Regions from separate parts of the Pelosinus baikalensis genome, predicted to be linked through region 1. Evidence: riboswitches for the same ligand, from Rfam matches in the RefSeq annotation. Region 1 holds a riboswitch; the other holds the start of a gene.
The links. Region 1 has a riboswitch for thiamine pyrophosphate ahead of thiD (bifunctional hydroxymethylpyrimidine kinase/phosphomethylpyrimidine kinase). Riboswitches for the same ligand answer to the same signal wherever they lie in the genome.
Positions count from the first base shown of each region.

Region 2: another riboswitch for thiamine pyrophosphate. It lies ahead of thiS (sulfur carrier protein ThiS); the one in region 1 lies ahead of thiD (bifunctional hydroxymethylpyrimidine kinase/phosphomethylpyrimidine kinase).

Region 1 is NZ_JAJHJB010000025.1:56,677-71,950, reverse strand. It holds gene LMF89_RS16620 (aminopeptidase) at 1-319, shown strand, start outside; gene LMF89_RS16615 (hypothetical protein) at 447-719, opposite strand; gene LMF89_RS16610 (YczE/YyaS/YitT family protein) at 1,069-1,692, shown strand; gene LMF89_RS16605 (glucosaminidase domain-containing protein) at 1,776-2,420, shown strand; gene LMF89_RS16600 (efflux RND transporter periplasmic adaptor subunit) at 2,675-3,859, shown strand; gene LMF89_RS16595 (efflux RND transporter permease subunit) at 3,871-7,014, shown strand; TPP riboswitch at 7,262-7,372, shown strand; gene thiD (bifunctional hydroxymethylpyrimidine kinase/phosphomethylpyrimidine kinase) at 7,593-8,402, shown strand; gene cytX (putative hydroxymethylpyrimidine transporter CytX) at 8,392-9,627, shown strand; gene thiM (hydroxyethylthiazole kinase) at 9,591-10,403, shown strand; gene thiE (thiamine phosphate synthase) at 10,396-11,025, shown strand; gene msrB (peptide-methionine (R)-S-oxide reductase MsrB) at 11,200-11,637, shown strand; gene sfsA (DNA/RNA nuclease SfsA) at 11,651-12,337, shown strand; gene LMF89_RS16560 (radical SAM protein) at 12,437-13,333, shown strand; gene LMF89_RS16555 (lipase family protein) at 13,411-14,757, shown strand; gene pepF (oligoendopeptidase F) at 15,100-15,274, shown strand, end outside.
Region 2 is NZ_JAJHJB010000015.1:38,716-53,989, reverse strand. It holds gene mqnE (aminofutalosine synthase MqnE) at 1-211, shown strand, start outside; gene LMF89_RS12100 (menaquinone biosynthetic enzyme MqnA/MqnD family protein) at 204-1,043, shown strand; gene mqnC (cyclic dehypoxanthinyl futalosine synthase) at 1,040-2,074, shown strand; gene LMF89_RS12090 (MTAP family purine nucleoside phosphorylase) at 2,154-2,975, shown strand; gene guaA (glutamine-hydrolyzing GMP synthase) at 3,031-4,572, shown strand; gene LMF89_RS12080 (Spo0E family sporulation regulatory protein-aspartic acid phosphatase) at 4,861-5,022, shown strand; gene LMF89_RS12075 (GNAT family N-acetyltransferase) at 5,296-5,661, shown strand; gene LMF89_RS12070 (AI-2E family transporter) at 5,915-6,964, shown strand; gene LMF89_RS12065 (sensor histidine kinase) at 7,228-9,339, shown strand; gene LMF89_RS12060 (DUF3369 domain-containing protein) at 9,332-10,876, shown strand; gene deoD (purine-nucleoside phosphorylase) at 10,922-11,623, shown strand; TPP riboswitch at 11,671-11,771, shown strand; TPP riboswitch at 11,857-11,959, shown strand; gene thiS (sulfur carrier protein ThiS) at 12,030-12,230, shown strand; gene LMF89_RS12045 (thiazole synthase) at 12,236-13,027, shown strand; gene thiH (2-iminoacetate synthase ThiH) at 13,165-14,268, shown strand; gene thiE (thiamine phosphate synthase) at 14,298-14,948, shown strand; gene thiC (phosphomethylpyrimidine synthase ThiC) at 14,948-15,274, shown strand, end outside.

The DNA of each region.
Region 1 (15,274 bases):
TGAGACAGACGAGGGTTCTTATTATCTTGGTGAAGTGGCTTTGGTGCCTTACAATTCACCAATCTCCAATTCAAATATCCTGTATTTTAATACGTTATTTGATGAAAACGCTTCATGCCACTTGGCTATAGGAAAAGCGTATCCTGTGTGCATCAAAGATGGTGAGAACTTGGCAAAAGAAGAATTAGAAGCATTGGGTGTCAATGATTCTTTGGTACATGTAGATTTTATGATCGGATCCAAGGATCTTGAAATCATTGGAACGACAGCAGCAGGGAAAGAAATACCCGTATTTAAAAATGGTGATTTTGCTTTCTGAAAATAGTAAGTAATTAATAGTATTTAAGCAGAATGTGACCGCCTTCTAAGCTGAGAAGACGGTCACATTCTGCTTAGTTTGCTGTTGTAGTTATTCAGAATATACTTGTACGAACGCTTTGGATACTTTACTGCTCAAGTTGAACGATATAGGCGGGACCGATGTTTGATGAAATGCTTTGAGTAGTTGTGGAGATAGTATTATCTTGGTCATTGCTACGACTAGGCTCACTTTCCTGTATTTGTTGGAGTGTAGTTTGAATTTTTTCTAATTGTTGTTGAAGTTGATGAATTTGTTTTGTGTTTTCCGCTGCATCATCTGTGCTTTGTAGTTTTGCAATTTCAGATGAAACGATTTGTTTCTGACGCATTAAAATTGTGGGATCATTTGAGACTAACATCGAGAAAAAGCTTATGATAGCGGGAGGGGCATCATAAGTAGGCAGGACAAATTATAGGTCTCCCAGCTTGATCCGTTTATCTCTTGGCATCCTGCAGATATTGTTCTTGATCTTGAGTAAGCCATGAAGTAAGATAAGAAAATAAGAATAGTGAAGGCATTGTTAATTAACATCAACAATGCTTCTTTGTTTTCATGAATCAAGTAAGCAGCAGGTTTTGAATCGGGAAGTTCGTTATCATGTATTGATAACTTCTATGTAGCATATTTATAAAAATACAGCATCAATCCTAATCCTATATACTTACAGATTCAGAGTTGAGACTGTACTAACAGGAGGAAATCGACGCATGATAAAAAGACTCATTTTCTTACTTTGGGGATTATTTCTTTTTGCTCTTGGAATTGTAATGACCATTAAGAGCAATTTGGGAACATCACCATGGGATGCTCTTCATCTAGGATTAATTCATTATCTTCCATTGACCTTAGGGCAAGTATCCCAGTTAGCAGGAATTTTAGTGATTGTTGCCAGTTACTTTTTAGGAATGAAGCCAGGCTGGGGTACCATTGCTAATATGTATTTCATTGGTTTTTTTATGGATGTAATTATGGATAATAAGTGGATTCCTGATCCTACTTATTGGTTATTCCAAAGCGGGCTCTTACTGGCAGGTATCTTAATTATTGGCTGGGGAAGTTTTTTTTATCTTTCTGCTGCTCTGGGGGGCGGTCCTAGAGATAGCTTCATGGTGGGAGCGGTTACTAAAACAGGTTATCCAGTGTGGAAAGTTAGAACTGTCATTGAAAGTAGTATTGCAATGTTAGGCTACTTTCTAGGAGGACCGATTGGTATTGGTACCATCATTATTGCTTTGACGTTGGGACCTTCCGTTCAATGGGCTTTTTCCCTTATGGGAAAAAAGGCTCAGGAGATAGAGCATGATTCTTTAACGATTCGGTTAGAACAATAAAAGAAAAAATGGAAGCAGGATTATATAGATCTTTGTAAAATAGTTCTTTATATGGAAGGAATGTGATTTATGGGAGGTAGAAATTGAGGAAATTTAGCTTTATTAAAATATGTTTTGGGTTGATGTTTCTTTGGATAATCCCCATATCCAATACCTTGGCTTTTGGAAATTTTCAAACTACAACGGTTAAAAAAAATTATTTAAAGAATGAAGTCGTAGTCGATTTTACGATAATGGGATCATCAATCGCCACGCAAGAACAATGTGTAACGTATCTTCTAAAGCGAAATCCCTTGCCTTTACTTACAACCACTCCCAAGCAATTGGTTGAGTACTATTACCAAGAGGCAGGATTGGAAGGAATACGTCCAGATTTAGCATTTGCACAAGCATTACATGAAACGGGTAATTTTCGTTATGGTGGTGATGTGATACCATTACAGAATAATTACTGTGGACTGGGAACAACAGGTAACGGTGTCAAGGGGGCATGGTTCCCTTCGGCACAAATTGGTGTTAGGGCGCAGATTCAACATTTGTTGGCGTATACGACAACAAGGCCGCCAGCGCTGTCCATTGTTGATCCCCGATATAATCTAGTGAAAAGTACAGATAAGTTCGGGCAAGCTCTTACATGGACGGATTTAAATGGTAAATGGGCTGTCCCTGGGAAAACGTATGGGCAGATGATACTAAAAATTCATGAAAAAATTCTAATGGGAGAATAATCAGAAAAAGGTGTCTTATTTGACATCTTTTTTAAATCTTCAACTTTAAAAAAAGACCGACACAAAAATAAAAAAAGTGATTTGCAGGAAGGGATTGTAATAAATTCGTCGAATAAAAATAAGATTGACTGAATAGTCATTTTGAAAAGGAGTGATTTCAATATATATGGAAAAATTCTACCTTACATAAGGTATATTCCATTAAGGTGTTTATGATATGAATACAACAGTGGAGTAACAGCAGGTAAAAATTAGTGTTAGCAGAGTTAAGGGAGGTAAGTAATTTGGTTCGCATAAGTTCAAAAGTAAGATGGCGCAATTATATGGCATTAATTATTTTTAGTATGGTGATAATAAGCGGCTGCAGCAAGCAGGCAGCACCAGCACCGCAGGCTGTGGAAGTAAAAGCGATGCAGGTAGTTCGGAAAGATACTCCAATTGCATATGAATTTGTTGGGACAATAGAGGCCAAAAATGAAGTTCAAGTACGGGCTAAGGTTTCTGGTAATATTGTGGATAAAATGGTAGTAGGTGGAGCGGAAGTAACAGAAGGGCAACCTTTATTTCGCATTGACAGTCGTCAATATAATTCCGCGTTACTGACAAATCAGGCAACAGCTGCTCAAGCAGAAGCCTTGCTAGCCAAATCTCGTAAGGATGTTGGAAGATATAATCAGCTTGCAGAGCAAGGTGCCATTGCCCAGCAGACCCTAGATAATGCATTGGCAGAAGAAAAACAAAATGCCGCTGCAGCAAATGCCAATTGGGCTAAGGTGCAGCAAGCACAGGAAGATATTGAGGACACAATGATTCTTTCTCCATTGAATGGCAGGATTGATATTAATGATTTAAGTATTGGCAGCTTTGTAACGGCAGGATCAACAATCATGGCTACGATTTCTTCAGTTGACCCAGTCATGGTAAAGTTTAGTATGAGTGAAAATGAATATTTACAGTTTGCTAAAAATAAAGGTGCTTCTCCAGCTGAATGGGGACGGGATTTGAAGCTGATTCTCAGCGATGGATCTACCTATCCACTCACTGGGCAAATTGAACAGGTAGATAAAGGCTTAGCAACTGGCACAGGTACATTGAGTTTTAAAGCGTCTTTTGCCAATCCTAACAAGCTTCTGGTTCCTGGTATGTTTGCTCGTGTTGCGGTACAAAGTGAGGTGCGTTCTGGAGCTTTCTTAATTCCCCAAAGAGCCGTGCAGCAAATGCTGGATAAAACTCTCGTTACTGTGGTTGGCGAAGGTGAAAAAGCAGAAACACGAGCAGTTAAAATGGGCACAAAAATTGGTAACATGTGGGTAGTGGATGAGGGGTTGACAGAAAATGACCGTGTTGTTGTAGAAGGCTTTTTGAAGACTCCGCCAGGAACACCTGTAACGGTAACAATGATTGGCCCGGATGATTTACAAACTCCGGCGAAGCAATAGGAGGTAATCTGGTGGCTAAGTTTTTTATTGATCGTCCCATTTTTGCGATTGTATTATCGATTGTTATTGTATTAATTGGCTCAATCTCAGCGTTTAATTTGCCGATAGCCCAATATCCGCAAATTACACCGCCGCAAGTTAGTGTAAGTGGTAGTTATACTGGTGCGAATGCTGAAGTTGTAGAACAGACGATGGCCCAATTGATTGAACTACAAGTCAATGGGACAGAAGATATGGTTTCGATGCAATCAACGAGTTCTGATTCAGGTTCCTACTCGTTGACTGCAAAGTTTGATTTGAGTAAAAATCCTGATATGGCAACGGTACAAACCCAAAATCGGGTAGCACAAGCCAATGCGTCTCTTCCTTCGGAAGTTACCACAGCAGGTCTTACAACTCGTAAAGTTTCTCCAGATAATTCTCTAATCTTTACATTATGGTCTCCTAATGGAAGCTATGATAGTACTTTCTTAAAGAATTATGGCAGCATTTACCTTATCGAAGACTTGAAAAGAATCAAAGGTGTAGGGAACATCATGGAATATGGTGCCGATTATGGTATGAGAATCTGGCTGCAGCCAGATAAAATGGCTCAGTTGAAACTCACGGGGAGTGACGTCTCGACTGCTATTAGTGCTCAGAATATCCAGGCTCCAGCGGGAACCATTGGTCAAAGACCGACTTCTTCTCAGCAAGAATTTCAATATACGGCAAGAGTACAAGGGCGTTTAACTGAGCCAAAAGAGTTTGAAAATATTATTGTTAACTCTCAGAATGGCAACTTTATTCGTATAAAAGACATAGCCAAAGTTGAAATGGGAGGCAAAGAGTATGGCTTCCAGTCTTTTCTTAATGGACATGATGCAGTAGCTTTTGCTGTCCAACTCACGACTGATGCAAACGCATTAGAAACCATTACGCAGGTTCAGGAAAAATTAGAAGAAGCATCCAAGAAGTTTCCTTCGGATGTTGCTTATTATTCGGTCGTAGATAATACGAAATTCGTACGAGAATCTATGAAGGAAGTTGCGAAAACTTTTGCAGAAGCACTGGTACTGGTGCTTTTAGTCGTATTTTTATTTCTGCAAAGCTGGCGTGCTACTCTCATTCCAATGCTCGCCATTCCGGTTTCTTTAATTGGAACTTTTGGTGCGTTTATGGTGATGGGCTTTTCTATTAATACTCTGACCCTTTTTGCCATGGTATTGGCCATAGGGCTTGTGGTAGATGATGCGATCATTGTAATTGAAGCAGTGGAGCATCATATGCGATATAATGGCATGACTCCCAAAGAAGCAACGAAATTGGCTATGAGTGAAGTATCAGGTCCCGTTGTTGCGATTGCCTTTGTGTTGGCATCTGTATTTATTCCTGTCGCTTTTTTTGGAGGAACAACAGGTGTTTTATACAAACAGTTTGCTCTAACCATAGCAGTGTCGATGGCATTGTCTGCCATTGTTGCTTTATCTTTAACGCCGGCACTTTGTGCGTTAATCCTGAAACCTCATGATCCCAATGCTCATTCAGGTATGTTAGAGAAATTCTTCAACAAATTCAATGATGTGTTTGAGGCGACAATAGAACGATATGGTAGAGGTTTGGCGAAACTAATTAAACGGTCAGTTTTAGGTATTGTGTTCTTGGTATTACTATTGCTAGTGACTGGGAAGCTATTTCAATTAGTACCGTCTTCCTTTGTTCCTAGTGAAGACCAAGGGTACTTTATTTCAAGTATTAGCTTACCCGAGGCGGCAAGTGCGAGTCGTACCGCTACTGTTGCTAATAAAATAGCAAAAGATATGCGTGCTCTGCCAGGTGTAGAGGATACTATTGTAGTTCAAGGTTATGATATTTTGGCTGGTGCTCAGAAAGCAAATTCTGCGATTGTTTTTACAAAACTTAAGGACTGGGATGAACGAACAGCGCCAGGACTAGGTGTTGAGCAGCAAGTTATGAAAGTTTTGATAAATGGTTCCCGTGTTCCTGAGGCCAAGGTTGTTTCCTTTAATGCTCCTTCCTTACCGGGTATTGGCACCGTAGGTGGCTTTACCATGATGATTCAAGATAAAGGCGGCAATACCATTGAAGAAATAGATAGGGTTTCTAAGGAATTTATGGCTGCTGCTCGTAAGCGTCCAGAAATTGGGATGATTTACTCTACTTTTGGAATTGATACTCCTGGTTATCGTTTTGATGTAGATCGAGAAAAAGCAGAGCAGTTAGGCGTTCCCGTAAACGATGTATTTACTGCATTACAGACCTTTCTTGGTGGGGTGCAGGTTAATGATTTTAACCGTTTTGGTCGATCTTATAAAGTGGTTATGCAAGCGGAACAGCAGTTCCGTAATGATGTAGAGGGAACTCGTTTCTTCTTTGTCCGTAGTTCATCTGGAGCCATGGTACCTTTAAATACCTTATTAAAACCGCAAACAATTACAGCACCTCCTGTAATTAAACGATTTAATGGGTACAGAACGATTCAAGTAGGGGGTAATCCAGCTCTAGGATATAGCTCTGGGCAAGCATTAACTGCACTGGAAGAAGTGGCAGCACAGACATTGCCTAGTGGTTTTGGCTATGAATGGGCTGATCAGAGTCGTGAAGAAAAGATATCTGGTGGTCGTGCTCCTTATGTCTTTGGTTTTGCATTGTTGTTTGTGTTCTTATGCTTGGCAGCTCTTTACGAAAGTTTTGGTATACCTTTTGCAGTTCTTTTATCAGTCCCTACAGGTATATTCGGCGCATTTTTATTCCAATTCGTACGTAATTTACAAAATGATGTTTACATGCAAATTGGGATGGTTATGCTCATTGGATTGTCGGCTAAGAATGCAATTCTAATTGTAGAATATGCCAAAGTTAGGGTTGATAAGGGAATGGAACCCGTTGCAGCCGCTATTGAGGCAGCTAAATTACGGTTACGTCCTATCATAATGACGTCATTAGCTTTCATTATTGGATGTTTGCCTCTTGTAGTTGCTACAGGTGCTGGTGCTGGTGCTAGAAATTCTATGGGAACGGCAGTTGTTGGCGGCATGCTGGCAGCGACAATCCTGGGAATATTCTTAATCCCTGTACTGTTTGTCCTGATTGAACAGGGTGTGGGTTCCATTAAAAAATTAAAGAAGCATAAAAAAGAGATTGATGTTTCTTAATGTTGAAGGTCTTGCAAAATAGATAGCAGTGAAAATGAACCCACTTTTTATAAGTGGGTTTATTTTCTTAACTGGACAGGAATACAATATTAAATGAGGAAGAGGTTCTTTCATGATTAAAAGAGCCTAGAAGGCCTGCGAGTCAGACTGATATTTGGCAGCAAATTTGCAAATTATAAGCCAAACGGTAAAATCCTTTGGTTGAAAAGATAGGTAAGATATGTTACGATGAGCCTGGAAAAGAATAATTCATGTCAAGGGGAGCTGGAGGAGCCGGCTGAGAGATAGATCTGAAATCTATGACCCTTTTTAACCTGATCTGGGTAATGCCAGCGGAGGGATGAGCTATAGAGTCTTTGTATGCTAAAGCGCATCCTTATGGATGTGCTTTTTTATTATGATCAGGAGCAGTTAAAAAAACAATGAAACACGAAGATGCGAAGACTCGGTCAAAAAGATATAAACAGACCCTTCGTGTTCTTTGTACTTCTTCGTGACCTTCGCAGTTCAAAATGTTTTTTGTTATAGTCGCAAGAACTCGCAGCATTTTTCTTATTTATAATAGAGGGGGAACTTATATGAAGAAGGTACTAACGATAGCTGGTTCTGATTCAAGTGGCGGGGCTGGTATTCAAGCAGATTTAAAGGCTTTTTCGGCACATGGGGTATTTGGTATGAGTGTGATTACAGCAGTGACAGCGCAAAATACACAAGGCGTATTTGCTGTACAGGATATTGATATAGCTGTGATTGATAAACAGATCGAAGCTATTTTTGATGACATTACAGTAGATGCTGTTAAAATTGGCATGGTTTCTCGTACGGAAACGATTAAAGCCATAGCAAATGGTCTTAAAAAATATAATGCCCAGAACATTGTCGTAGATCCTGTAATGATATCGAAAAGCGGTTACTATTTGTTGCAGCCCGAGGCGGTAGAGGCATTGATCTCTTACCTACTACCCTTAGCATCGGTTGTAACGCCCAACATTCCCGAGGCAGAGGAAATCAGTGGGCTAAGGATTCATAGCTTGAAGGATATGGAAGAAGCTGCTAAATTCATTCATCAATTAGGACCGAAGTATGTACTGCTAAAGGGCGGACATCGGGAAGATGATGCTACCGATATTTTATTTGATGGAGAAAGTTATCAATATTTGAGTACACCTCGAATTGCTACGCAAAATACCCATGGCACAGGCTGCACCTTGTCAGCTGCAATTGCTGCCAATTTGGCTAGGGGGTATTCTGCGCAAGAGGCAGTTTCTAGGGGGAAGGAATATATTCACACGGCGATTGAACACTCCTTTGCTATTGGCAAAGGTGTTGGTCCTGTTCATCATTTTTATAATTTATATAAAGGCGCAGGTATGTTAAATGACGAATGAAACAAGTAATAATGCATTAGGTTTTAATCACTTTTTATTTTTATGGTTTGGTGCGGCAATATCCATTGCTGAAATCTTAACAGGAGGGTTATTAGCTCCTCTTGGCTTTCAAAGCGGAGTAATAGCCATTGTGATTGGTCATGTGGTTGGTGTAATTATTTTGGTGCTGGGCGGTATCATTGGTACCCAGGAAAGGATACCAGCTATCGTCTCTACTCGTATTTCTTTTGGCGTATATGGATCTTATTTATTTTCAGTGTTAAATGTGCTGCAGCTTGTAGGGTGGACAGCAGTTATGATTATTGCTGCAGCCCGGTCAGCTAATGAAATCAGCAAAATGCTGTGGGGAATGGATCAGCTCTCTCTTTGGAGCATGGGGATTGGCGGCTTAGTTCTTCTGTGGATCGCTCTTGGTAGAGAGGGCGGCTTAAAGAAAGTGAATATGTTAGCCGTGTTTTTGTTGTTTGGTATTACGGTACTATTGAGCAATGTAGTATTTAAAGATAGTACCGCTTTAAGTGCACCGCCTATTGGAGGAATGTCTTTTGGTGAGGCATTAGAATTGAGTGTTATTATGCCATTGTCCTGGCTGCCGCTGATTGCTGACTATACACGCTTTGCTAAAAGCAGAACAAGTGCAGCTTTGGGCAGCGGGCTAGGTTATTTTATAGGTAGCTGCTGGATGTATCTGATTGGCTTAGGCGCTGCTATTATAGCAGGTAATCCCAAACCTTCTACCATGATGCTGGCCGCTAATTTAGGATTATCAGCTCTAGGCATTATTGTGCTGGCAACAGTAACAACTACTTTTTTAGATGCTTATTCTGCTGGTGTTAGTTTCGCTAATATTTTTCCGAAGCTAGATGAGAAAAGAATTGCTTTAGTTATGACGGTGATTGGCACGGGGATTGCTTTGTGGGTGAATATTGAGCAGTATGAAAATTTCCTCCTTGCCATTGGATCTGTTTTTGCTCCATTATTTGCGGTACTATTAACTGAGTATTTTATTATTAAAAATAGGCAATTGCGTCCGGAACTTCTTGTAAATTGGAGTGCCCTAGCAGTTTGGGCCTTAGGGGTTATTATGTATCATCAGTTTATTACCATGGAGTTTGTACTGGGAGCAACCATACCGGTCCTACTCTTTACGTCACTACTTTATAAAATCATTTGGGGGTATACAAAAGAATGGAAATCCTGCAAAAAATATCCGACAGCCTCATAACTGTAAAAAACAAAAAGCCTCTGGTACATCATATTACGAACTATGTGACAGTGAACGATTGTGCCAATATAACTCTGGCTATTGGTGCTTCTCCTGTTATGGCAGATGATATAGGAGAAGTAGAAGAAATGGTTTCCTTTGCTTCTTCTTTGGTATTAAATATAGGAACTTTAAATTCGCGGAGTATTGAGTCCATGCTGGCGGTTGGCAAAAAGGCGAAAGAACGAGGGATTCCCATTGTTTTTGATCCCGTGGGAGTGGGAGCAACCAGTCTTCGAACTGCCACTGCCAAGCGAATCATAGAAGAAGTGGGGCCGTCGGTCATTCGTGGCAATATGTCGGAAATGAAGATTTTGGCTGGCTTGGATGCGCAGATTAAGGGTGTTGATTCGACTGCTGATGAAGAAGATGGAATAACAGTAGCCAAACTGCTTTCTAAAAAGCTTAACTGTGTAATTGCGATTACCGGAAAGCAAGATATTATTGCTCAGGGAGATCAAGTTTGCTTGATTAATAATGGTCATCCTATTTTATCTCAAGTTACAGGTACAGGATGTATGGCTACATCATTGGTTGCTTCTTTTTGTGGAGCAACTGAGGAGTGGTTTGTGGGAGCGGCAGCAGGCATTATGACCATGGGCTTAGCCGGGGAATTGGCACAGCAGTCTTTGCAGGCAGGAGAAGGAATCGGTACTTTTCGGATGCGGCTGTTTGATGCCGTGTGGGCTATGACACCTGAGCTTATGAAGAAAGGCGGTGTCATTTCCAATGGATAAAAAAGCAGTTGATTACTCCTTATATTTAGTAACGGATCGAGAGTTACTGGGGAATAAGGATTTAGCGGCAACAGTGGAAGAGGCTATTAAAGGAGGTGCTACTTTAGTACAGATTCGTGAGAAGAATGTGTCTACTTTAGATTTTTTTGAGTTAGCCTTGGTGTTAAAACATATTACTGGAAAATATAAGGTCCCTTTCATAATCAATGACCGGATCGATATTGCTTTAGCGATTGATGCTGACGGTGTACATATTGGACAAGAAGATATGCCTTTAGCAGTAGCACGAAAATTACTTGGTCCTACTAAAATCATTGGTGTATCAGCCTCCACTTTGGAAGAGGCTGTGAAAGCCCAAGATGAAGGGGCGGACTATTTAGGAGTCGGCGCCGTATTTCCTACCAGGACAAAAAGCGATGCTGATCATGTGAGTATAGCAGCTTTTAGGAGAATAAAAGAGGGAGTCTCGGTACCTGTTGTTGCCATTGGCGGCATTGAAAAGAATAATATTCAACATGTGATGGAGGCTGGCGCGGATGGAGCAGCCGTTGTATCAGCGATTATTGCTTCTGCTGATCCTTATCAAGCAGCGTGTAACCTTCGCCACATTATAAAAAAATAAGAACACAACACGATAGTCCTGCAACAGTTTATTATAAAGACGTTGCGGGACTTTTTGTTTAAAAACAAGGGTTGTGTAGTTCCTGATAGTATGGTATAAAAGACATAGGTTAATCTCATTGAATAAGGGCAGGCTATAGGAAAGACGAGCATTTGAAAAAGAGGAGTGTTATGAATGAAAGATAAGGAAGAACTAAAGCGTACACTCACTAAAATTCAATATGAGGTAACACAAAATCAGGCAACAGAACCTGCTTTTCAAAATGAATTTTGGGATCATACCCAGGCTGGTATTTATGTGGATGTTGTATCGGGAGAACCTTTGTTTACTTCTTTAGATAAATTTGATTCTGGCTGTGGATGGCCTAGTTTTACTAAGCCTATTATGGAAGAGGTCATCAAGGAGAAACAGGATATCAGTCATTTCATGATTCGTACAGAAGTGCGCAGTAAAACAGGGGATTCTCACTTAGGGCATGTATTTAATGATGGTCCTGCACCCTGTAAATTACGCTATTGTATTAATTCGGCAGCACTGCGTTTTATCCCTAAAGAAGACTTAGAAAAAGCAGGATATGGACAGTTTGTTCCGTTGTTTAATAAGGAGAAATAAATGGCAGGTATTCATGAAATATAGTCATATCGTACAAGGTATTTTTATAAAGCGTGTCAATCGATTTATTGCCCATGTATTAGTTGACGGAATCGAAGAAGTGGTTCATGTCAAAAATACAGGCAGATGTCGGGAACTTTTTATTGCTGGAAGGATCGTGATACTGGAGCGAGCCAAAAATCCAGAGCGAAAAACCAGATTTTCGATCATTGGCATCTACAAAGAGGATTGTTTGATTAATATTGACTCGCAAGTACCCAACTCTGTTGTTTTTGAAGCATTGCTGGCTAAAGGTATTTCGGAAATCACAAACATTAATATGGTGAAAAGAGAAGTAACCTATGGAAAGTCTAGATTTGATCTTTATTTTGAGTCAGCCGATTGCCGAGGATTTATTGAAGTGAAAGGCGTCACCTTAGAAGAGGATGGTCTGGTAATGTTTCCTGATGCTCCTACGTTGCGAGGGACTAAACACGTGCTTGAAATGATGAAAGCAGTGGAGGAAGGTTATAAGGGGTACATTTTCTTCCTGGTCCAGATGAAAGGGGTAAAAAGTTTTAGCCCTAACAGTAAAACTGATCCGGGTTTTGCCGCAGCCTTACGACTTGCTGCTCAAAAAGGCGTCATACTGCTGGCATATGACTCCTTAGTCAGTGAGGATGAAATTGTAATCGGGGATAGAGTGGAGATTGTACTGTGATTTTTACGAACCACAAAAGCACAATGATAAAACCCTTTGTGTACTTTGCGTCTTTGTGGTTCGATTCGTTTTAGCTGTTTTTATTAGGGAGGAAAGTGTATGTATTTTGATACTGCCGGGGGGCCTGTGTTTCGTCCGCCTAGCGAGGCGGAAAGTTTTATTTTAAGAGTAACCATTGGGTGTTCTCATAATCGCTGTACCTATTGCAATATGTACAGAAGTATTGATTTTCGCATGCGAACGATGGATGAAATTATGGCGCAAATTAACCATGCCAAACAATATAAGGATTTTATTCGCCGTATCTTCTTAGCAGATGGTAATGCTCTTGTTTTGTCAACGGAGACACTCTTGGAGATTTTAAGAGTACTGAAAGAGCGTTTTCCAAAACTGCGCAGAGTATCCTGTTATGCAGGGCCCAATGATATTTTACGAAAAACACCAGAAGAACTACAAAACTTATCAAAAGCAGGATTAAAACTGGTGTATTATGGAATGGAGTCGGGTGATGACGAAGTACTGCGTCATGTGAATAAAGGGGTTACCGCACAGCAATCTATCGAGGCAGGGCAGAAGGTGGTGGCTGCCGGCATAAAATTATCCCTAATGGTAATCATTGGCCTTGGAGGGAAGGCAGGTTCTGGGCAGCACGCCTATCACACTGCTCAGGCAGTAAATGCCATTCGTCCTACAATGCTTAGTGCTTTAACGTTGATGATGTACCGGGGAAGTGAGCTGCGTGCTGAATACGAACGCGGGGATTTTGAAATATTATCGCCGACTGAAATAATGGGAGAATTATATGAACTGATTCACGCTATTGATTTACCTTATGAATCACATTGTTTGTTCCGCAGCAATCATATATCCAACTATGTAGCTTTAGCAGGTACGTTGCCTCAAGATAAGGAAAAATTGCTGTCTGACAGCAAGAAGGCAATCGAGCATTTGTCTACTATGACGGATTGGGACCCCTATAATAATGTTGAACAATAGGCAATTCATCTGTATTGCCTATTGTTACCAAATATGGAGGGAGGCTAGGAGTAGTGGGAGATGGTATTTTGAAAAAAATGATAAATTATATATATGTAATCACTATGATACTGCTGCTTTCTCAGCCTGTCATTGGCAGTGCAGGAGCATTGGAAGAATATGAAGAGGCCAGGAACCTATATTTAGCTGCTGTTGCCTGTACGGCTGCATATAGTGATCGAGAAGGAAATATTGCCAGGGATGCCCTGGAACAAAATGGCTGGAAAATGCAGTCGTATAGAGAAAAAAGTGATCAAGCAGATGTTAGGTTCTTGGTAGCTAGAAAACAGCAAGGGGATACAGTGCCTTCTTATTTGCTTTCTGTAGTGGGAACTGAAAATGTAAAGGATCTTAAAGTTGATTTACGTGTGAGTAAGGTTTATTTTTCTGGGAAAACCCTCGAAGAATTCACCGCTAATTCCCTGCGCAAAGATATGCCAGATTCCGCTCCAAAGGTGCATAAGGGCTTTAACCAATATGTTCAGACGGGATTCAGTAGAGAAATACTTGCAGAAGGTGCTAATTCTGAAAAATCATTGCTGGAAATGTTGCTAGGCGATAAGGATAAAAAGGTATATTTAGTAGGCCATAGTTTAGGTGGTGCTGGAGTTACCATTGGTGGAGCAAGGCTTCTTGATATGGGGGTAAATCCGGAACAGATCGAAGTGATTACCTTTGGCGCGCCAGCAGTAGGCAATAAAGCTTTTCGTGATAAATTTGAACCTGCTTTGCATCTTACTCGCGTTGTGACCACTGGCGATCCTGTAACTGGAGCATTGCAAAAACTAGTGGGGGGATATGAGCAGTTTGGGCGAGAGATTCGTTGGCAGACTCCAAGTAATCAAAATGCTGATCCTCATCAAATTACTTTATATCTAGATTTGGCGATTAAGAATTATTACCAGAAAAGACAGCAGGCTGTATCAGCAGGAGAATTGTCAGTACCCAATGAGACAATCAATGTTACTGGCAAGCCAAGAGTATATGTTGCCCCGATTAAAAACCAATTGCCGGAAGAGTTGCGTGGAGAATTTTCTTATATGAAGGAAGCGCTGTATGATGAATATCGAAGTACTTTACCAGGATATGTATTAGACACAGGAGAAGAAAGTGAAGATATCTTTAAAAAAGCAATTGCTGCTAATTGTGATTGGGTGGTAGTATCTGAAATTCAAGGTCATAAGGTTAAAAATGAGGAGCATACAAGTTATATTACGTTAGAACAGCGCGTATATCAGGCAAAGAGTGGTGCTATTGTTACTGCAGCCAGTTACGGGAGCAGTACGCGGGAGCTTACCTCTCTGGAAGCTTTTATCCATAATGCCAAGAATATGAGTCAGAACAGGCAGGATTGGTTAGGGACGTTTGATGAAAATACAATTTAAGATATCGCTTAGTAAGAAAGTTACTCTTCTAAATACTATCCGATGACTAAACTGCTCTAAGACTCCCATCTTTTCAAGTGGAAGTTAAGAGCGGCTAAGTCCTAAGGATAAGTGCGACTAAGATTCAGGTGGAGTTAAAACTCCATTTGAACCTTAGTCTTCTTTATAGGAGAGTAGCTTTCTTTGTATTTAAGAGTTATTCAAATAGAAATAAATTAATTGAAATACACAATAGAGAATAAAATTTTGTGAAATGAAAATATTAGAAGATATAATACAGGAAAAAAACAGCAGAACTCATAATATATATAGTAGTACTTTTCAGTAAAGGAGAATTGTTCAATGTCAAAACAGCCTCATTTAGTTCCTTTTGCTCTTAGTCTCATGTTGCTTTCGACATCAAGCGCTATGGCGGCGGTAGGAGCGGAAACGTTTCAAATTCCCAGTCGCGAGGAAATTGCAGCTGAGTATAAATGGCATCTTGACGATTTGTATGCCAGTGATGAAGAATGGCAGG
Region 2 (15,274 bases), on a different contig from region 1:
TGCCCAGCTGGCGTTAACTTTTGGTGCAGATGACCTAGATGGAACGGTTGTGGAAGAAAAGATCATTCATGCGGCTGGTGCTACTACAAAAAAAGGAATTACGAGAAAAGAGATTATCAGTTTTGTTGAAGAGACAGGTTACCTTGCAGTAGAAAGAGATACTTTTTACCGCCCACTGAAAATCTCAAGTGGAGTGAAATCATATGGATAATCAAAGCTTAGGAAATATCAAATTTATTAACTGTTTGCCACTGCACTATGGGTTATCTCATGGCGGCTTTGGAGAAAAACTTTCGATCTATTCAGCAACTCCGGCCCAGCTTAATCAACTAATAGTTACGGAACAATTAAATATTAGTCCTGTATCTTCTATTATATATGCACAAAACAGTGAGAAATTAGTAGTGCTGCCCCATGTGTCCATCAGTGCAGAGAAAGCATTAGAGAGCATTATCTTAGTATCAAAACATCCCATTGAGCAGTTAAAGCAGGCTCGTATTGCACTGACATCCAAATCAGCGACTTCTCATGGATTGTTAAAAATCATTATGCATCATGCATATCAAGCTTCCCCGAAATATTTTGTCAGCCCATTATCTCTTGATGAAGGGGTATTAGATGATGCAGAGGCAGCATTATTTATTGGTGATGATGCTCTTATGGCTTATCATCATCAATTGAATGGCTACTATTATTATGATCTGGGAGGGGAGTGGAAGAAACTCACCGGACTTCCTATGGTATATGCGGTATGGGTAGTCAATCGTAAGTTTGCTGATCTAAATAAGGACTATGTACAAATGGTATATGAGAAAGTGACTGACGGATTTCAATTTGGTCTAACTCATATAGCGGATGCTGCTCATACCTTGCAAGATACGTTCTCTTTAACAGCGGCACAAATTGTTCATTATATTGGCTTGCTCAACTATCAATTTAGCCCTGCTCATGAACAGGCTCTATTGACATATTATAGAATGGCTCATGCTTTAGGGTTAAGTCCTAACATAACAGAGATTGAGTTTGCAAAGGTGGTAAAATGAGTAGGATACTAGCAACGAATCAAGCTGTAGAGATGTTATCTACTGGAGATATTTTAGAACTGGGACAGGCAGCAAATGAAATGCGGCAGAGGATGCATCCGGGAAATGTAGTTACCTTTATTATTGATCGTAATATCAACTATACAAATATCTGTACAAGTGAATGCCGATTTTGCGCTTTTTATCGCAGGCAAGGGCATCCCGATGGCTATACCCTATCTCAAGCTACTATCTTTGATAAGCTGACAGAAACTATTGAAGCAGGCGGCACGCAGGTCATGCTCCAAGGTGGTCTAAATCCAACCTTGGGTTTGGATTATTACGTTGAATTACTCACCTATATCAAAAAGAATTTTAATATTGCCATTCACTCTTTTTCCCCTGCAGAAATTATGCATATTGCAAAAAAAGAAGAACGATCGGTAATTGAAATACTAAAAAAGCTAAAAGCGGCGGGTTTAGACTCGTTGCCAGGCGGCGGTGCTGAGATCTTGGTGGATGAGGTGCGGCAAAGAGTTAGTCCTAAAAAAATCAGCGCTGGAGATTGGTTGGCGGTTATGGAAGCTGCCCATCAGGTAGGGCTTGAAACAACAGCGACGATGGTGATTGGTATGGGAGAATCCTATGCCCAGCGTATGGAACACATGGAAAAGATAAGGAATTTGCAGGAGAAAACAGGAGGCTTTCGCGCTTTTATTATTTGGTCCTATCAACCTGGCAATACAGAGCTGGGTGGGGAAAAAGTATCTACTTGGGACTATTTAAAGACACTGTCTGTAGCTAGATTGTATTTCCACAATATCAAACACATTCAAGGTTCCTGGGTAACCCAAGGGCAGAATATTGGGCAATTGACATTAGCTTTTGGTGCTAATGATTTGGGCAGTATTATGCTGGAAGAAAATGTGGTCAAGGCTGCCGGAACATCTTTTCAAATGTCAATTGAAAAGATGATAGCTCTCATTGCCGAAACTGGCAAACAGCCAGCGCAGCGTGATACACAGTATAATATAATAAGAACCTTTGAGTAAGAGTATTTTAACGTAATAATAAAAATTGATATGTATTGATAATTTTTTAAAAGGTCAATACATAGTAAGGATGGTTAGTGTGGATATACAGGCAGACTATGCGGTAATTGGCGGCTCAGGAACCTTATCGAGTAATTTTCCTTTAGGAAGCAGTGATCCGGGTGTAGTAATGATTGATGATCATGTACAGTTTGCTACACCCTATGGACTTAGCCCTATCTTTTCCTTGTTTAGCGTGGATGATTGCCAAGTGCTTACGTGCAAAATGCACGGTTGGCGCAGCGGGGTGAGTCGGGCGGATGCTTCAAGGCAAATCTTTTGGGTCTTTCGTAAGGTGGGTGTAAAGCGTATCATCAGCGAAGGTGGTGTAGGTACTGCAAATCACCTATTAGATCCTCGTGATTTTGTAATACCAGATGATTATCTTGATCTATCCGTACGAAAAGATGTGGAGCTGGATGGTAAATATCTACTCATTATGAGAGAAGCATTGTGTGCTGAAGTGCGCAGCACGTTAGTAAAAGCTACTCGCAAACATTATGACGGTCGTATTTTTACTCGGGGTATTTATGCAAATACTGATGGTCGTCACTTTGAAAGTCCGGCAGAGGTTGCGATGATGAAAGGGCATGCTGATATTATTGGTCAGAGTATCTGCCCAGAGGTGTATTTAGCAAGGGAAATTGGGGCATGTTATGCAGGACTTTACTTTGTAGTCAATTATGGTGAAGGATTGGTCAAAGAATGGTCGCATCAGGATTTAAAGGATATTTTTTATGATGATGCTCCGATGATTAGTAGGATCATTTTAGATACAATTCGGAATTTGTCGGCAACAGGAAAATGTGCCTGCCGCGATTTACGGAAGGAAACTTTGCTAAAGGGCATTTACAATAAGTAGCATTGTATGCTATATTTTGATTTAATATCTACATGTAGGAGGAATCTTTTTTACTATGCAAAATAAGCAAAATCAATTAATTCTAATTATGGACTTCGGTGGTCAGTATAGTCAGCTGATTGCCAGACGTATTCGTGAGTGCGGCGTGTACTGTGAAATTGTGTCATTTAAGATATCAATTGAAAAAATAAAATCTATGAGTCCCATTGGTATTGTTTTTTCTGGTGGTCCTTCCAGTGTGTATGGAGATAAAGCACCGAAATGTGATCCGCAAATCTTTGATTTGAACATTCCTATTTTGGGGATTTGTTATGGAATGCAATTAACAGCTTACACCTTAGGTGGTAAAGTTGCACATTGTGAATCTCGTGAATATGGCAATACACGTTTATTAATTGATAAAAATACAGATATCTTTTCGGAGTTAGGATCAGAAACACAAGTATTGATGAGCCATGGTGATTATATTGAAACGCCTCCAGCTAATTTTGTGGTTACAGCACATACGGCTAATACTCCAGTAGCAGCAATGGCGAATGCACTGCGTAACATCTATGGCGTACAATTCCATCCAGAAGTAGTACATACGCCAGAAGGAATGAAAATAATCCGGAACTTCTTATTTGATATCTGTCAATGCCGTGGCGATTGGAATATGGGTTCTTTTGTGGATCAGGCGATTGCAGCCATCCGCAAACAAGTGGGCAATAAACGTGTGCTTTGTGCCTTAAGTGGCGGTATTGATTCCTCGGTAGCTGCTGTACTAGTGCATCGGGCTGTTGGTGATCAATTAACTTGTGTATATGTTAATCACGGTTTTATGCGTAAGAATGAATCGGAGCAGGTGGTTAAAACCTTCCGTGATGGATTTAATATGAATTTGGTATACGCCAATGTTCCTGAGCGCTTTATGAATCGTATTGCCGGAGTTACAGAGCCGGAAGCAAAACGTAAAATTATTGGTGACGAATTTATTCGCGTATTTGAAACGGAAGCCAATAAATTAGGAGACATAGACTTTTTGGTGCAAGGTACTTTGTATCCTGATGTCATTGAAAGCGGTACGGATACGGCTGCTGTCATTAAAAGTCACCACAATGTAGGCGGCTTACCGGAAGATATGAAGTTTGCATTGGTGGAACCATTACGTGATTTATTTAAAGATGAGGTTAGGGCGCTGGCTAGAGAACTGAATTTACCAGAAGAAATTGTATGGCGTCAACCTTTTCCTGGTCCTGGTCTTGCGATTCGGATTATCGGCGAGATTACAGAAGAACGTTTGGAAATCTTGCGTGAAGCCGATGCAATTGTTCAAGAGGAAATTAAAAAAGCGGATATGTATCGCAAAGTATGGCAATCCTTTGCTATCTTGCCTGCCATGAAGAGTGTTGGTGTTATGGGGGATGAGCGTACCTATGCTTATACAGTCGGATTGCGTATCGTGTCCAGTGAAGATGGTATGACAGCTGATTGGGTAAGAATGCCATATGAAGTACTAGATCAGATTTCTCGTCGTATTGTAAATGAAGTAAAAGGTGTAAATCGCATTGTGTATGATGTTACATCAAAACCGCCTTCTACAATTGAGTGGGAATAAACAATAAAATGCCTTGCAACCTTTATGATATAAGGGTGTTGCAAGGCATTTTTTTATGAAGCGTACTATAATTAAGATCAAGCTGCATCTGGTAAAAGGTGAAGATGTTTGTATAAGATATACCTGTAAGGTCATGGGTAGCAGGTTAATTTATATGATGATGAAGGAAAAGGGGCTATTGAATATAAATAGGAAAATAAAGTTTATCTGAGAACTGTACTTCGACAAATTTTGTATTAATGTATACATTATAATGATTAATGTATAAAAAATAGAAAGGAAATTGTCATGAAAAATTTATGGTATATGATAGATCACTTACGCGAAGAGATGCACGTAATGGCACTCAAAAAGGGAATATCACATCCAGACGTTTTAGTGGTTAGTCAGAGGCTGGATGAAGCAATAAATGAATTTTATAATGTTGACCTAATTCGAAAAGCTGGATAAGAATGAATTAAATATTTGCCTAGTGTGATGGTTGGGCAAATCCTTATTAAGTGCGCCTAGAAACCTTATTAAGGGCTTGTAGGCGCTTTATTATGAAGCATACTAAAAAAATACTGTTTTTATAGATTGAGCTTTTGCTGTTTCGTTATGAAGATTCTTTCTAAGGTAGGTTGAATTGTAATAAAACTGATATATATGTTATAGTTAAGAGAGTCTGATAAGGAGGGGAGTAAAATTGATGTAAGAGAGATTTCTGCAAAAGAGACATGGTATTTGAGATATAAAGTAATGTGGCCAGAAAAAGATATCGAATATATAAAATTAAAAGATGATGAATTGGGAAAACATTTTGGTTTATTTGTGAATCATCGCTTAGTTTCTGTAATATCGCTTTTTGAAAAAAATAATGTAATCCAATTTCGAAAATTTGCAACCCTGCAAGAATTGCAAGGTAAAGGTTATGGAAGCGTGTTATTGAATTGTGCATTAAAAGAGGCAGAAAAACAAGGTGCAAAGTCATTTTGGTGTAATGCAAGAGTGAATAAAATCGATTTCTATAAAAAATTTGGCTTTGAAGAAATAGAAGAGGCTGTAACAAAAGATGGAATGAAATATGTGAAGATGAGTAAGAATTTTTAAAAAACGTCACAACAGATGTGACGTTTTTATTCATAGCTAAGATAGAAAGATCGTAAAATTTGTTATATAATGTGAAGCGTGGCTAAAATCTGAAGGACCGTAATGGTGTTTGAGAGATTAGGGGAAAGACTAAAATAGACGTAGGATAGGGATACTAAAATGCATGAAATATGCATCCTATGCTAGATGAGCAGCGATTATCAAAAATAGGTATTTTTACTATGCTGATCTTTGCTGATAAGGGGAGATAATTATGGTTAGTGATAATAAGAGAATGACTCCATTACAGTGGGGGACTCTCTGGAAAGATTGTATTTTTATTTTTTTCATATTTTTTATTGGTTTGGTATCGGTGTTATATATATATGCTAAATCCTTATTGATACTTTTATTTGTTACTGCATTATTGTTTATCTTGCTCGATCCGATAGTGCTTCGGCTTTCTCGTTCAATTTCCCGTGGAGTGGCAGTACTCTTGGCTCTATTCGGTTTTTTTGGTGTGCTGGCAGTGCTTATGAGTGTGATTTTTCGCACCATATTACCTGATTTAGCAGGTTTTATCCGCGAGTTTCCAAGCTTTATTATTCATTTTGATTCTTCTGTTGTGGTTAATATGCTACCCGCTGAATTTGCAGAGTATGGCAATCAGGTGTTGCGTGATACGGTTGTTTTTGCCGTGAATATGGTAAAAGAATCGGTGATACCTTTAATTCGTACTTTTTCAGGAGTTGCAGAAATGATTGCAGTACCTTTCTTAACTTTTTATTTATTAAAAGATGGGCGAAAGATTGCCTCTTCTATAGCAGAATTTTTACCGCCTTTACAGGTTAAGCGCTTTGCTGCTTTCTTTGGTGATATTAATATTGTGCTGGGCGGTTATATCAGAGGACAGATGTTAATTTCTATTTTTTCAGGTTTTGTTGTGTTTCTGGGAAGTTATATTTTTGGTCTGCCTTATGCTCATGTTTTGGCATTAGTATCTGCTTTATCGGAGTTTGTACCTGTTATTGGTTCTATAATAGCCACGGTTCCAGGTACTTTGCTTGCTTTGTCCTATTCTCCCTTGTTAGCTTTTAAAGTACTGCTATTTTATATTGTTTTATTAAAGGTAAATCATAATATTATATATCCCAAAGTAGTCGGCAAAGCGATTAAGGTTCACCCTGTATTTATCATGGTTACCATTTTACTTTTTGGTCATCTTTTTGGCATCACAGGAATGTTATTTGCCGTACCGACGGTTGCAGTAGGTCGAGTATGGTTAATTCATTTGCTGGATAAATCCAATACTCTTCATGAGTGATCTCTATGCTATCTGTTCTTAAAATGAAGAATGAGACTTATAACCTAATGCTTAGGCTATAAGTCTCATTTTTCTTAGCAATAAGGAAATGAAGCTCTTCCAAAGTCCAATTAAGATCTGATCTCATTGTAAAAAACGATTATTTTAGCCACGGGCAGATTGGCTGGATATGAAGATTTTCCAATGAATAGGAAGGTTCTGGATGAAAAATGGCGAAAGTTGTATAAAGAATTGAAACGTTTGATACGCAGGAGGAAATAACTGTGAAATATGCAGTTTCTTTTACGTTGCTAACGGTGCTGATTATTACATTTTTATTAGGTGGAACTTTCATTTTGCTTATTAAGCAAGAAATAGCAGGAGAAATCATTCCTTGGTCAAGATATAAGGATGGGAGTATTGCCCTTTCAGAGGCTAATGACAATGATCGATTATACCATAAAGACAGAAAAAAGATTTTGGTACTTCATTCCTATCATTCGGAAATGCCTTGGGTAAAATTAGAAGAACAGGGCATTAAGTCGGTCTTCCAACAAGATAAGCAGGCAGTACTGTATTTTGATTATATGGATACGAAACAGAATATTACTTCTGATTATTTAGACAGTTTATATAAGCTCTATGAGCAAAAATACAAAGGAAAGAAATTTGATGCAGTCATTGTTACGGATAATGCAGCTTATGATTTTGCATTAGCACATCAGCAAACACTTTTTCCTTCTACCCCGATCATTTTTTGTGGTGTAAATTATTTTGATGAGGCTGATATACAAGATAAAGCATGGGTAACTGGTATCATTGAGGACGTTGATATAAAGAGTACGATTGAAGCGGCCTTATCGTTACAGCCACAGGTGACAAAAATTGTTGTCATCAATGATGAGACGACAGTTGGTAAAGCTAACAAGCAATTACTCGAAAAAATCATGCCTAGCTTCGATAGCAAAATACAGTTTATTTTTCTAGAGAAAATGGCGATGTCTGAAGTGTTGGAGAAGATAGCTGCTCTTTCTGATGATACAGTAGTCTTGCTGATGACTTTCAATGTGGATAAAGATGAAACTATTTTTAGCTATGAAGAAGCAGGGAAACTAATTGGAGCGAATAGTAAGGTGCCTGTATACTGCTTTTGGGATTTTTATTTAAAGTCTGGTATGTTGGGCGGTAAGGTAACCAGTGGGTTTAATCAAGGGAAAATAGCTGGTGAATTAGCTCGGAAAGTTGTCTTCGAAAGAATTCCTCCAGTTGATCTACCTGTGATAAAGGAAAGTATTCAGCAGTATATGTTTGATTATCATGCATTGCGTAAGGCTGGAATTAAAGAAGAAGCCTTGCCTGTCGGCAGTGTTGTTGTAAATAGTCCTATTACCTTCTATGAGACATATAAATATTTAGTGTGGTTCTTAACAGTGGTATTTATGATATTGCTATTGCTGGTTGCCATATTGGCGATTAATATAAACAGTCGAAAAAAAGTTGAAGAAGAAATTCGTCATTTGAATAGGGAACTAGAGAATCAAGTATCCGAGCGAACAAGGGCATTGCAGGATACGAATTCTGCAATGCGGCATACCTTAGAAGATTTGCAGCAAACTCGTAGTCATTTAGTAGAGGTTGAAAAGATGGCTTTATTAGGAGAGTTAGTAGCGGGTGTGGCACATGAAATTAATACGCCAGTGGGGAATAGCATTACGGCAATTTCCCATTTGTCAGAGAAAACAGGCGAATTGGATCGGAAATTTTCAGATGGACAGATGAAAAAAACAGATTTACAAATGTATTTAGAGTCTTCGAATCATGTAAGTAAGATTATTTTTACGAATCTGGAACGGGCTGCTGAATTAATCCGCAGTTTCAAAAAAGTGGCAGTTGATCAATTGGTGGAAGAACGACGCAGTTTTCAATTGGAAGAATACATACAAGATGTATTGGTAAGTTTGAGACCGCAATTAAAAAAGACCCATCACAAGGTAAATGTGAATTGTCCAGAGGCAATTAAAGTCTATTGGTATCCCGGGGCTTTTTGGCAAATCATTTCGAATATGTTAAATAACTCTATCATGCATGCTTACGAGCCAGATGATGCTGGCACGATTACCATTGGAATTTCTTACTCAGCTGGGATCATCACCTTAACCTATGCAGATGATGGAAAAGGGATGGCACCGGAGGTGCAGAAGAAGATATTTGATCCTTTTTTCACCACTCGTCGAGGTACTGGCGGTACTGGTCTTGGTATGCATATCGTATACAACTTGGTTGTTTTTAAAATGGAGGGTACGATTGAATGTGCCAGTCAGTTAGGGGTTGGTACTGTGTTTACAGTAAAGCTTCCTGAACGTATCCAAGGAAAAGGAGAAACGAATCATGTATGATGAATTATTATTTGCAGATGAAACCGATGTAGTAGAGCCAAAGATAGTTGATAAGATAAAGGTTTTAATTGTTGATGATGAAGAAGAAGTGCATATTGTTACGAAGCTCGTATTAAATGATTTTGTTTTTGAAGGAAAAAAGATTGAGCTGCTCAGCGTTTACTCTGCCAGTGAGGCGAAGGAAGTATTACTTAAGCATGAAGATATTGCCCTTATTTTATTAGATGTAGTTATGGAAAGGGCGGATGCTGGTTTGCAGCTGGTGAAGTATATTCGGGAAGTGATGGGCAATAACCTAGTTCGGATTGTATTACGTACAGGGCAGCCAGGGGAAGCCCCGGAGGCAAGAGTCATTGTAGAATATGATATTAATGATTATAAAGAAAAGACAGAGCTGACAGCGCAAAAGCTGCTGACAACTTTGATTTCTGCTTTGCGTTCCCATCGAGATTTGTTGACAATTGCCATGAATAAAAGAGGTTTAGAAAAGATTATTGAGTCTTCACCGGAAATTTTCCGCATGCAATCGATGCAGAATTTTGCAACTGGCGTATTAATGCAGCTGATTGCTATGTTAAGGCTAAACAAAAATAGTTTGTATTTGAAAGTATCCAGCTTTGCTGCTACCCGTAAAAAGGATGGTGAAATTAAAGTATTGGCAGCAACTGGTGATTTTCACATACAAAATTATGAGAAGCTTTCTCAAGATATACATGACAAGCTGGACTATGTCCTGGCGGCAAAACAAAGTATATTCTTAGAAGATTATTTTATCTTATATTGGCAAAGTGCTGATGAACATGTATATTTGATTTACATGGAAGGCGATCAAAGACTTAGCGATCTGGACCGACGCCTATTAGATGTTTTTTGTCTGAATGTTTCATCTGCTTTTGAAAATTTAAAACTGCATTTAGAGATGTATGATACGCAGCGGGAAGTTTTCTTTCGTTTGGCGGAGGTGGCAGAAACAAGATCCAAAGAAACGGGCAATCATGTACGGCGTGTAGCAGAATATGCTCGTCTTTTAGCAATGAAATACGGGTTGTCAGAAAAAGATGTAAATACCCTTCACTTAGCTGCTCCCATGCATGATATCGGCAAATTGGGTATACCTGATGAAATCTTAAATAAACCAGGGAAATTAACGCCGAAAGAGTTTGAAATTATTAAGCTTCATGCTAATATTGGATATGATATGTTAAAGGGGTCCCATTTGCATATGTTGCAGGCAGCGGCTATTATTGCAAAAGAACATCATGAGCGATATGATGGAACAGGATATTCTTCTGGATTACAAGGTAATGAGATTCATATTTTTGCTAGAATAACAGCCGTAGCGGATGTGTTTGATGCGCTGAGCTGTAACCGGGTATATAAGAAAGCTTGGCCATTGGAAGATGTATTATCTTATTTCCAGGAAGCTAAAGGAGGGCAGTTTGATCCTGAATTGGTAGAGTTGCTTTTTAGCAATTTAGATGAATTCTTGCAGGTGCAGGAAAAATTTGCAGATGATTTTCATCATACAAGTGTTTAAAAATAGGCAGAATAATACTTAAATAAATGGAGGTTGAAATACAACATGAGTCTACATATTAATGCAAAAAAAGGTGAAATTGCCAGTACGGTGCTAATGCCTGGTGATCCTCTAAGGGCTAAATTTATTGCTGAGAACTTTTTAGAAGATGCAGTTTGCTATAATGAGGTTCGGGGCATGTATGGATACACTGGATTTTATAATGGGAAAAAAGTTTCAGTGCAAGGTTCGGGAATGGGAATCCCTTCCATATCGATTTATGCTAGTGAACTAATGACAAGTTATGATGTGAAAAATATTATTCGTATTGGTACTTGTGGTTCGCTGCAAGAACACGTAAAGATCAAAGATGTTGTTTTGGCTATGGCAGCATCTCACGATTCCAATATTAATCTTCAACGTTTTGCAGGTATGACCTATGCACCGACTGCCAGCTTTCAGCTATTAAAAAAAGCATACGATGTTGCTGCGAGTTTAGGGATTGAAGCAAAAGTGGGGAATGTGTTAACAACCGATACGTTTTATCATGATGACCCTGAAGATTGGAAACGCTGGATGAAATTCGGTGTTTTGGCAGTAGAAATGGAGACGGCAGGGTTATATACCTTAGCTGCCAAACATGGTGTAAGTGCTTTGACCATTGTTACAGTGAGCGATAGCTTAGTAACAGGTGAGGCTACATCGGCAGCAGAACGTCAAACCACTTTTACGCAAATGATGAAAATTGCTCTTTCGATGGCAGAATAAAAACATTGCATATTAGAGGTACCTGTATTATACTTTAGTCAATCGAATAATAATGCTAGGGGAGCCGTTTGGCAGAGCGGGAAGAAATTCCTGACCCTTTGAACCTGATGTGGTTAGTACCAACGTAGGGAAGCTGCTTTATATTTATAGCAATTGATATAAGCTTATCCTTTTTGGGGATAAGCTTTTTTATTTAGAAATAAATCAGTATAATACGATTCGAAAACAATTGAATAATTGGCTGGGGGAGCCGTTTGGCAGAGCGGGAATAAAAATTCCTGACCCTTTGAACCTGATGTGGTTAGTACCAACGTAGGGAAGCTGTTTTTATATATTTTATATAAATATTGATAAAAGCTTATCCTCTTTGGATAGGCTTTTTTATTATATTGAGGAGGTGAATGGGGTGGAGGTAGTGTTAAATGGAACAGTTGCGAATGTAGATAAGGAGATGAATTTGTGGGAGTTTTTGCTTTCTAAGGAACTGGATCTTGAAACAATTATTGTAGAATATAATGAGGTAATTGTAAAAAAGCAAGAATGGAATATGATTATTCTGCAAGATAAAGATCGTTTAGAAGTATTGAAATTTGTTGGCGGAGGTTGATTAAAATAATGGATCAATTAGTAATTGGCGGTAGAAGCCTGCAGAGTCGTTTATTTATTGGTACAGGTAAGTATTCAGCAGATACGCTGATTCCTGAGATTGTTAAAAAATCTGGCTCAGAGGTTATAACAGTGGCGTTACGCAGGATTGATTTTAATTCTCCTACGGGGAATGTGATGGATCATATTCCTTCCGGCATGCAGCTATTACCTAATACTTCTGGGGCCAGAAATGCCCAAGAAGCAATACGGATCGCTCGCTTAGCAAAAGCGGCGGGGTGTGGTAATTGGATTAAAATAGAAGTCATTTCGGATAATAAATATTTGCTGCCCGATGGTTACGAAACCATTAAGGCCACAGAAGTTCTAGCAGGAGAAGGGTTCGTTGTATTACCTTATATCAGTCCGGATTTAATGGTGGCTAAGCAACTAGTTGAAGTTGGTGCAGCGGCAGTTATGCCCCTGGGTGCGCCGATTGGCAGTAATCGAGGATTAAAAACCAAGGAACTTCTGAGAATTCTGATAGAGGAAATTGCTTTGCCTGTAATTGTTGATGCAGGTATTGGTAAGCCTTCGGATGCCTGTGAGGCTATGGAAATGGGAGCAGCAGCTTGTTTGTTAAATACTGCTATTGCCAGTGCCAACCAGCCAGAATTAATGGCGGAGGCATTTGGCATGGCTGTAGCTGCTGGACGAAAAGCGTATTTGGCAGGACTGGGACGTTCTGAGAAGTATGCTAGTTCATCATCACCTCTTACAGGATTTTTACATAGTAGTATCTCGGAAAATCCTATTTAGGACGACAAAGGATAAACATAACTAACGCTTCAGCCTGCTACTTAACCTACGCTTATAGTTATGTTCGTCCTTTGCCTGTTTATGGCTATAGATAGTTCTTCTCCGAGAGAATACACATAATTAGGGGAGGGGAGAATATGAGTTTTTATGACGAGTATTTACAGTATTCAGAAGCAGATATGGAAGAAGTCTTTCAGCATACAACTTCTGCAGACATTGAAAGGATTATTGGAAAAGACAGATTGACCCCAAGGGATTTTCTAGCCTTACTGTCACCTAAAGCAGAAGATTATTTGGAATGGATGGCACAAAAAGCGAATCAATTGACGGTACAGAACTTTGGACGTGTCATTTTACTCTATACGCCAATGTATTTGTCAGATTACTGCACGAATAAATGTACGTATTGTGGCTTTAACGTAACCAATGCCTTTACTCGTAAGCAATTGACCATGGAAGAAGTGGAAAAAGAAGCGCAAACGGTTGCAGCTTCAGGGATTCAGCACATTCTAATTCTTACAGGTGATGCTCCTGCCATTGCGGGTGTTCCTTACATGAAAGAGTGTGTGGCAATCTTAAAGCGCTATTTTTCATCCATTGCGATCGAAGTCTATGCGATGGAAGAAGAAGAATACGCTCAATTAATGGAAGCAGGGGTAGAAAGCATGACGATGTACCAGGAAACATATAATCCGATTCTGTATGATCGTCTTCATGTAAAAGGTCCTAAGAAGGACTATCGTTACCGTTTAGATGCACCGGAGCGAGCTTGTAAGGCTGGTATGCGAGCGGTTAATATTGGTGCTTTATTAGGTCTTGATGATTGGCGGAGGGATGGTTTTTTTACAGGACTGCATGCTAATTATTTGCAAAATAAATATCCGGGTGTCGAAGTGAGTATTTCCTTGCCTCGCATACGTCCTACTATGGGGAACTGCGAGACGGGAAATAGTGTAAATGATAAAAGCATCGTGCAATTTATGACGGCTTTTCGCTTGTTTATGCCAAGGGCGGGTATGCCTCTTTCTACCAGAGAAAATGCAGAATTCCGCAATCACGCGATTAAATTAGGTATTACCAAAATGTCTGCCGGTGTACAGACGGCCGTAGGGGGGCATATTGATAGCCAGGAAAACTCTGGTCAGTTTGCTGTCTCTGACACTCGCAATGTAAAAGAAATGTCAGATGCGATCCTGCAATTAGGATATCAGCCTGTGTTTAAAGATTGGCAAGCTATATGACGAAGAAACAAAAGGGGGGAGTGAGTGGTATGAACCGGAAGAATCCTTTACCTACTGATTTATATTGTATTACAGCAGAAGACTATTCTTTAGGGCGCAGCAATGTTGAGATCGTAAAACAATGGATTGCTGCGGGCATCAAGGTAATTCAATATCGTGAAAAAGACAAGGATATGAAAAAAAAGTATGAAGAATGCAAGATCATACGGGAACTAACCAAAGAGGCTGGCGTTATGTTCATTGTAAATGATGATATTGATTTGGCTATGATGGTACAGGCTGATGGAGTACATATTGGCCAAGATGATTTTCCCTTAGAAGCTGTACGACAGCTGGTTGGCGATCAAATGATCATTGGTATTTCTACTCATTCGCCGGAGCAAGCACAAGGCGCAGTCAAATCCGGGGCTGATTACATAGGGGTAGGACCCATTTTTAAAACCTCCACCAAGAAAAACGTGTGCGATCCAGTTGGTTTAGAATATTTGAAATATGTAGTTGATAATATATCCATTCCTTCTGTGGCGATTGGAGGAATCAAAGAAAGTAATGTGATCGAGGTTGTTCATTGTGGTGCAAAATGTATTGCCATGGTAACAGAAATCACTCAGGCTCAAGATATTGGCAAAAAGATTAATGGGATCAGAAAAATAATAAAAGGCATGGAGGAGAAAAAATAATGGCTTATACCACACAAATGGATGCAGCGAAACAAGGCATTGTAACGAAAGAGATGACCGCGGTGGCTCTTAAGGAGAACGTAGACGTCGCTGTATTGCTGCAATTAGTGGCTCAAGGAAAGATTGCCATACCTGCGAATAAGAATCATACTTCACTTGATCCAGCAGGCGTTGGACAAGGACTAAGTACAAAAATCAATGTTAATTTAGGTGTGTCAGAAGATTGCTGCGATATTGAGCAGGAAATCTGTAAAGTAAAAAAGGCGATTGAATTAAAAGCAGACGCGATTATGGATTTAAGCTGTTTTGGCAAAACCCGGGAATTT